2 regions of the Asticcacaulis sp. MM231 genome follow, and region 1 is predicted to be linked to the other one. Evidence: riboswitches for the same ligand, from Rfam matches in the RefSeq annotation. Region 1 holds a riboswitch; the other holds the start of a gene.

Region 1 (4,392 bases):
GCGATAGGTGGTGACGTCTTCGGGGGTGGTGCAGACGAGCGCGCCGCCGATGACATCGGAATGGCCGTTGATATATTTGGTTGTCGAATGGACAACGAAATCGGCGCCGAACTTGATCGGGTTTTGCAGGGCGGGCGACAGGAAGGTGTTATCGACCGCCACTTTCGCCCCAGCCTTGTGGCCCATAGCGATAAGCTTTTCTAGATCGATCAGACGCATCAAGGGGTTGGACGGCGTTTCAAGGAGGAGCAGGGCGGTTGGCTCGGAAAGGGCGGCTTCGATAGCCGCGTCATCGCCCTGATCGACATAGACCAGATCGATCAGGCCTTGTTTGGCGCGGGCATTGAGCAGGCGCTGGGTGCCGCCGTAGCAATCATGCGGCACGACAACGCGCTTATTGCCGGGCAGATCTTGCCACAGCAGATCGAGCGCTGCCAGACCGGAGGCGACCATGACCGCGCCGACGCCGCCTTCCAACTCGGCGATGACCTCGGCGATGATTTCGCGCGTCGGGTTGCCGGAGCGGGCATAGTCATATGAACGCTTCTTGCCGAAGCCCTCGAAGGTGTAGTTGGTCGTCAGGTAGATCGGCGGCATGACCGCGCCATGCGCCGGATCGGAATCGATGCCGATATTGATGACCTTGGTGCCGAGCTTGGCGTCTTTGAGATAGTCTTTGGACATTTTATACTTCTAGTGAGGTGCGAACGATATCAGACACGAGTTTGATTTCCTTGAGGAAAGCATCGTGGCCATAAAGTGAGGGAAAGTCGATGAAGACGCTGTCGGCCAGGGTTTCCGCCAGCAGCTTCATGTCGCCATAGGGCACCAGTCGGTCGGTCGGCACGGCGGCAAGAAACACCTTGGCCTTGATCTTCGACGGATCGACGCGGTGACGGTCGAGGCTGTCCGACATCGAGATCCAGCGGTTGACGTCGGTGGCGGAATAGGCGTCGCCACGGGCGCGCAGGTACTGGCAGACAACATAGTTGTCGCCGGCGATGGCGGGCGGCGGACCGTCGAAACGCTCGGAAAATTCGGCGTCTGAGCGATAGGTCGTCATGGCCAGTTGGCGGGCCAGCGAAATCCCTTCGGCCGGCTTGCCGTTTTCGGCGCCGAATTTCAACAGGCGGCGTTGCAGCCCGCGGAAGGCGGTGGCCATGGGGTGTGCGCGGTGCGCCGCCGAGATAACGCACAGGCGCTCGACCGCATCGGGATAGAGTTCGGCGAAGGCCAGGCCGATCATGGCGCCATAAGAAGCGCCGATGAAGCTATAGATCTTATCAACATGGATCTGGTCGAGCAGCAGTTTCACCAGCCTGGCCTGATCATGGGTGGTGATGGTGTAGATATGCGAGGCCGGCAGGCGCGGCGCGAACTCGATGGATAGCACGCGATAACAGTTCAGATCGAGCGCTTCGCCGGGGCCGGCGACGCCTTCCCACCAGCCGGGCGCGGTATCGGTAGCGTCTTCCTTGGCGAACAGCACGCGACCGGCCGAGATGCCGCCGGCGGCCACAACCACGGGCGCATCCTTCGGGCCATAGAGCCGCGCCACCACATCTTCCTGTTCGAGCTTCATGCCGCTTTGCAGGCGAAAATCAGCGGGCAGGGGGGCGGTGATATCGGTCCCGATCAGATCAGGCGCGTTGAAATTTAGGGCATTCATGGTGTGTCCGGTCGCTACAAAATCTCACCGGACCAGACGGGAAAATACGCCTCATGGGCGTTGGGCTTCCGTCTCATCTGTCAGGGAAATGAGCCCTGTAGGAGTTGGCACCATACCAGAAATCTGGCGGTTGCCCCAGCGTCGTCGGGCCTTTCCCTCGGCTGGTCTCGATGAGTGGTTCGCTTATGCGGAAAAACCCCAGTTTCGTCAAGAGGTCAGTTTCGTCAAGAGGTGAGTGAATGGCTTTCGCTCATGGCCCGCTCAAGCGTATCATAGACGCGCGCGTCCTGCATCTGGGCGATGTTGAACCGCATAAAGCTGCGCGCGCCCTGCGACAGGCTGAAGGCATTGCCCGGCGCCAAAACCACCTTTTCAGTCAGTGCCAGCCGCGCCACTTCGGACGCATCGATCTCCTCCGGCAACTGGCACCACAGCAACATGCCGGCCTGCGGCATATGCCATGGCTGTATACCGATCTTCGCCAGTTTGCCGGCCACGACCGGGCGCAGCACCGCCAGTTTTTCACGTACATCGGCGATATGCTTACGGTAGTGGCCGCTGCTTAGCAGGTGGTAGATCAGTTCTGCCGCCAGAGGTTCATGGCTGAAGGTGGTGGCGATTTTCAGATCGATCAGTGGCGCGATCCACTCAGGCTTCGCAGCGATGAAGCCGCAGCGCACGGCGGCGGAGAGGGTTTTGGAAAAACTGCCGATATGAATGACGCGTTCAAGGCCGTCGAAAGCCGCAAGGCGCGGCGCCGGCGTATGCTCGAAATCGGCGTAGATATCGTCCTCGATAATCAGCAGGTCGTGCGCCTGCGCCAGCCTGAGCAGGCGATGGGCGGTTACAGGCGAAAGCGTGGCGCCGGTCGGGTTATGCAGGGCGCTGTTGGTGATGTAGAGGCGTGGTTTGTGCGTGATCAGGGCGTCGGCGAAGGCATTGATGTCGGGGCCGCTCGGCGTTACCGGCACGCCCACGACGGTGACGCGGTGAGCACGCAGAAGGGCGAGAAAGTTAAAATAGCAGGGATCGTCGACCAACACCGTATCGCCGGGGCTGAGCAGGAAACGGCACACCAGATCGATCGACTGGGTGCCAGAGCCGGTCACCATGATTTGAGCGGGCGCGGCTTCGATGCCGTGTTCGGACAGACGGCGGGACAGCAACTGCCGCAAGGAGGCATAGCCCAGCGGCGTGGCGTATTCGGTGAGGTTGGTGGCGCTGCTGCGCGCAAGTGTGCGCAAAGATCGGCGGATGTCATCCTCGGGCATCCAGGACGCCGGCAGCCAGCCGCATCCAGGCTTGAGGTAATCTGTCTCGGTTTCCAGGGATTGCCGCGAGACCCACAAAGGATCGACCTGAAGATCTAGCTTCGGACCTATGTCAGCCAGGGCCAGAGGCGCGTGAGAAGCGGCGACGAAAAAGCCGGAACCGCGCCGCGCGGCGATCACGCCTTCGGCCAGCAGACGGTCATAGGCTTCGACTACGGTGGATTTCGAGACCTTCTGCGCCTCCGCCATGGCACGGATCGAGGGCAGGCGCGACCCTTGCGACAATTGCTGGCGCGTGATGCGGTCACGGATCTGGTCCATGACGTGCGTGGTCAGGGTGGCGGTTGCGCTCATAACTGTACTGGTCTCCGTACCATAACGGTTTGATGAAATTTTACTGGACCTTGCCTGTTAAGGCCAGTCTTTCTTTTGCATAGAGCCGGTTCGTATCAGTGAGGCTGTGATGGATAAGAAGACAATCGGATGGATCAATGGCGGGCTGGGTATACTGGCTTTTAGCGGCTCATTGCCGGCCACGAAGGTGGCGGTGCAGGTGATGTCGCCTCTGTTCCTGACCAGTGCGCGGGCGGTGATCGCGGCCATGCTGGCGGCTGTCTGTCTGGTGGTGTTCCGTGCGGCGCGACCGGAAAAGCGCGATCTTGTGTCGCTTATTCTGGTGGCGCTGGGCGTGGTGGTCGGTTTTCCGCTGCTGTCGGCCATGGCGCTGCAACACATCAATTCGGTCCATTCGATCGTCTTCACCGGTCTGCTGCCGATCTCGACGGCGGTGTGCGCCAGTCTGCTGGGCGAAAAGCATCCGCCGCGATTGTTCTGGCTGTTTTCGGGCTTAGGTGGCTCCTGCATCGTGATCTACGCCCTGACGCAAGGCTTCGCGGTATCGCCGGTGGGGGATCTGCTGATGCTGGCCGCTATCGCCGTGTGCGGTTTCGGCTATGCCGAGGGCGCGCGGCTATCGCGCCGGCTGGGCGGCTGGCAGGTCATCTGCTGGGCGCTGCTGGTGGCCTCGCCGGTCATGCTGGTGCTGGGATTGATGACACAGCCGGCCGATTTTTCGGTGATCGGTTGGCCCGCCTGGTTGAGCCTTGGCTATGTCTCGCTGTTTTCCATGCTGATCGGTTTCATGTTCTGGTATCGCGGACTGGCCATGGGTGGGATCGCGGCTGTGGGTCAGTTGCAACTGTTGCAGCCGTTTCTGGCGCTGATACTGGCGGCGTGTCTGCTGAAAGAGCCGATCGGAGGGGCTGTGGTTGGGGTGATGATCGCCATCGTGGCCTGCGTGGCAGGGGCGAAGCGGTTCGCGTCTTGATCTTTCAATCCTTTTTTTCGTCGTTTGGATAGAAGGTGGGTAAGCCAAGTTCGCCTTCAGGCAGCGCGCCTTTCCAATGAAGCTCTTTATCCGTATTTTTCCGGATGTAGCTAAGGTGCATCTCT
Region 2 (4,392 bases), 1.3 Mb from region 1:
TCCATTCCGAACCGGCGTTAAAGCCGATCCAGCCGACCAGCAGCATGGAGGCGCCGATCATGGTGTAGGCAAGGTTATGCGGGGCCATGTTGTCACGGCCGAACCCCTTGCGCTTGCCGATGACCAGACAGGCGACCAGACCGGCGACACCGGAATTGACGTGCACCACGGCGCCGCCGGCGAAATCGAGCACGCCCATGGCGCCCAGGAAACCACCGCCCCACACCCAGTGACAGACCGGCGCATAGACCAGCACGCTCCACAGGGCGACAAACAGCACAAACGCGGAAAACTTCATGCGCTCGGCGATCGCACCGGCGATCAGGGCCGGCGTGATGATGGCGAAGGTCATCTGATAGGCGACCCAGAGATATTCCGGCAGGTGCGGCGCGGCGCTATAGGCCGTGTCAGGCTTGACGCCATTCAGCAGGGCGACATCAAAACCGCCGATGAACTTGTTGATGAAGCTGGCCGCATCACCACCGCCGACGCCAAACGCGAAGCTGTAGCCGATGAAGATCCAGATCACCGAGGCGATCACCGAGGTGGCGACCGATTGGGCGAGCGTCGAGAGCAGGTTCTTCTTGCGCACCATGCCGCCGTAAAACAGCGCCAGCCCCGGCAGGGTCATGAACAGCACGAGGCAGGTGGCGACCAGCATCCAGGCGGTATCGCCGGCGCTGAGATCGAGCACAGCCTGATGCGCCAGCAGTACGGGCTTCGCCGCCTCTGCCGTTGCCGCCGCTGCACTGACCTGTAATATCGCCATATGGTTTTAGCCTCTTAGTATTGCAAAGCCCGGCTCTTTACGCAGCACACCGTTTTTCAGCGCACGGACTTTTCATCCATGTGTGTGCACACGCGAGATCGAGGGTATTTTTTGTCCATAGCGGAAGATTGCCGCGATTAAAAGACAAATTTTTCCGCAAAGCCAACTCATTTTGAGAAATTTTCCGACCCCATGGCAAAATACCGCGCCCGACCGTCATGTTGCTCAAGAATCGCGTCAGTTTGCTTTTCAGCCCTCAAACGACAACACGGCCGCGACGATCTCATCCTGTGTGGCCGCATCGAGATAGGGGCTGAACGGCAGGCTGATCACGGTCTTCGACTTGGCCTCCGAGACCGCCAGATCGCCGGTGCCAGAGGTGAACATGCTGTAGCCCGGCTGCTGATGCAGCGGAATCGGATAATAGACCGCCGACGGCACGCCCTTTTCGCGCAGGTGCAACTGCAGCGCGTCGCGGTTGGCGTGCTCGATGGTGTATTGCGCCCAGGTCGAGACATAACCTTCCTTCACGTGCGGCACCGAGATCACCTTGCCCCCCAGCAGCTCATTATAACGCCTCGCCACATTCTGGCGCAGGGCGATTTCCTCGGCGAAGATGTTGAGTTTTTCGATCAGCACAGCCGCCTGGATGGTATCGAGGCGCGAATTCATGCCGATGCGGACATTGAGGTACTTGGCCTCGTGGGTGTAATTCATGGTCGCCGCGTCGGTGGCGGTGGCGCCGCCGTGGACGCGGAACGACACCAAGCGCTCCATCAGGGCGTCGTCATTGGTGGCGACCGCGCCGCCATCACCATAACAGCCCAGCGGCTTGGCCGGATAGAAGCTGGTCGCCGTCGCCACGCACCATTCCAGCGGCTGCTTGCCCTCGATGGTGCAGCCAAAGCCCTGTGCCGAGTTGCAGATCAGATGGAGGCCGTACTTTTTGGCAATGACCGAAAGCGCCGGATAATCGGCCGGCTGACCAAACAGATCAACAGCGATGATGGCGGCGGGCTTAAGGCGGCCCTCTTTTAGCACAGCCTCGATGGACGCTTCCAGCTTGACCGGATCGATATTGTAGGTGTCGGCCTGGATATCGACGAACACCGGCTCGGCGCCGGTCATCGGCACGACTTCAGCGGTGGCAACAAAGGTAAAAGCCGGCACGAACACGGCATCGCCCTTACCGACACCCAATCCCAGAAGGATCAGCTCGATAGCATCGGTGCCGTTGGCGCAGGACAGGGTGTGCTTCGAGCCGGCGAAGGCCGACATATTGGCCTCGAAGCTGCGCACCTCAGGCCCCATGATATAGGCGCCGTGCTTGATCACCTTGAGGACAGCCTCCTCGATCTTCGCGCCGATACGTTCGCGCTGGATACCGAGGTCGATAAACGGAATTGCCATGATACTTGAACCTTGAAGCTGCCCGCCCGCCTGAATGTTGTGAGCGGCCAGTTGCCTTTAAAGCGCCCAAGGATTCAATGCACCTCAAAAGACATTACCCAAGGTTTCAGTAAAGCTTAACATCGTATACGATTTTAGTTGATATCGACGCGCGAGCCAGCTATAGGGAGCGAGCATCAAGAGCGGATCACCTCCGCGCCAACCTGCCTTCCCCGGCAAGGTGGCGGCTCCTCAAAGAGCGATGCGGCCGATGTCCGGCAACGAAACGGGATCTATCCAGCCTCCCTTTCGAGACCTTCATGCTTATGGGCCTGAAACTTGAACGCGCACGTCTCCTTCACCGAACCCGACGACGATCTGGCCCGCGATGTTTTCGCCAGCCTCAGCCACATCGTTTCCCTCACCACGCTGTCTCCTTTTGACATCGACAGCACAGTCAGCCGCATGGGTTTGGCTATAAGCCGCTTGCAGCAATATAGGCTGAGTGGCGCTTACCAGCATCGCTTTCGCGTGAGCGGCTTGACGCCCGGGGAAGCCCGTCGCATGACCGACCGGCTGGCGCACCTGCCCGGCGTCGCCGGAGCGCAGGTTGAACACCTGATCAGCCGTGTATAATTTCAAAATCTACGGCCTCTGCCGATGACAAACCACTATTGTCTGACTATATAGAGGCGCACAACATTCCCTTGTGAGCGCTACCACAACGGCCTATAGAGCCGTCCCAGTGCTTGCTTCATAACGCCACACACATCCTCAGGAGAGCTTCGGCCATGACCACTAAAGGCAATCTGATCAACGGCGAATGGGTCGTCATCGACAAGACCTTCAACGACATCAACCCTTCGGACACCAACGACATCGTCGGCACCTATTCGACAGCGGGTGAAGCCGAGGTCTCGGCCGCCATCGCCGCGGCGAAGGAAGCTTATCTGACCTGGCAGTTCTCGACGCCGCAACAGCGCTTCGATGTGCTCGACAACGCCGGCACCGAAATCCTCGCCCGCAAGGCCGAACTCGGCGCGCTGTTGTCGCGCGAAGAAGGCAAGACCCTGCCGGAAGGTATCGGCGAAGTCACCCGCGCCGGTCACATCTTCAAGTATTTTGCCGGTGAAGCCCTGCGCGCCCATGGCGAAGTGCTCGATTCCGTCCGTCCTGGCGTCAAGGTGGAAATCACCCGCGAGCCGGTCGGCGTCATTGGCCTGATCTGCCCGTGGAACTTCCCCATCGCCATCCCGGCCTGGAAGATGGCCCCGGCCATCGCTTTCGGCAACACGGTTGTCTGCAAGCCTGCCGAACTGACCCCCGCCTGTGCGTGGGAACTGGCCGACATCCTCAACCGCGCCGGCCTGCCCAAGGGCGTGCTGAACGTGGTCTTCGCCCGTGGCTCGGTCGCCGGCCCGCTGCTGATCGACGGCTGTGACGCCATCTCCTTCACCGGCTCCGTGCCCACCGGCACCCGCGTCCGTGATCAGGCCGTGGCCAAGGGCAAGCGCGTCCAGTGCGAAATGGGCGGCAAGAACCCCGTCGTCGTGCTCGATGACGCCGACCTCAACATCGCCGTCAATTCGGTGCTGAACTCGTCCTTCTTCTCCTCCGGTCACCGCTGCACGGCCTCGTCGCGCATCATCGTCACCGAAGGCATCGCCGACCAGTTCGTCGCCAAGCTTGCCGAAGCCGCCAAGGCCATCAAGGTCGGCGACAGCAGAGCTGACGGCGTCCAGATGGGCCCGATCGCTTCGCAGGAACAACTCACCATCGCCCGTGACGCGGTCGCCAAGGCCAAGGCTGAAGGCGGCGTGGTGCTCTCCGGCGGCGAAGACCTGACCTTTGGCACCCCCGGCTACTATTACGCCCCGACCCTGATCGACAAGACCACCCCGGACATGTCGATCAACAAGGAAGAGGTCTTCGGACCGGTCGCCTCGGTCATCCGCGTCAAGGATCTCGAAGAAGCCATCAAGGTCGCCAACGACACCGAGTTCGGTCTGTCGGCAGGCATCTGCACCTCGTCGCTGAAGTCGGCCGAAACCTTCAAGCGCCGTTCGGAAGCCGGCATGGTCATGGTCAATCTGCCGACCGCCGGTGTTGACTACCACGTCCCGTTCGGTGGCCGTAAGGGTTCCAGCTTCGGCCCGCGCGAACAAGGCGCGTACGCCAAGGAATTCTACACCATCGTGAAGACGGCTTATCAGTTCGCCGGCTAAACCGTCCGA

What was found. A riboswitch is a leader RNA that binds a small molecule or an ion and turns the genes downstream of it on or off. The one in region 1 is predicted to bind S-adenosylmethionine.
Region 2: another riboswitch for S-adenosylmethionine. It lies ahead of ABQ278_RS16490 (hypothetical protein); the one in region 1 lies ahead of ABQ278_RS05870 (homoserine O-succinyltransferase).

What each region holds. Positions count from the first base shown of each region.
Region 1 is NZ_OZ075108.1:1,183,980-1,188,371, forward strand. It holds gene metB (cystathionine gamma-synthase) at 1-684, opposite strand, end outside; gene ABQ278_RS05870 (homoserine O-succinyltransferase) at 686-1,669, opposite strand; SAM riboswitch class I at 1,740-1,846, opposite strand; gene ABQ278_RS05875 (PLP-dependent aminotransferase family protein) at 1,894-3,294, opposite strand; gene ABQ278_RS05880 (DMT family transporter) at 3,404-4,267, shown strand; gene ABQ278_RS05885 (DUF6968 family protein) at 4,272-4,392, opposite strand, start outside.
Region 2 is NZ_OZ075108.1:3,376,441-3,380,832, forward strand. It holds gene ABQ278_RS16480 (ammonium transporter) at 1-769, opposite strand, end outside; gene ABQ278_RS16485 (DegT/DnrJ/EryC1/StrS aminotransferase family protein) at 1,019-2,179, opposite strand; SAM-I-IV-variant riboswitch at 2,348-2,454, shown strand; gene ABQ278_RS16490 (hypothetical protein) at 2,498-2,794, shown strand; gene ABQ278_RS16495 (aldehyde dehydrogenase family protein) at 2,950-4,383, shown strand.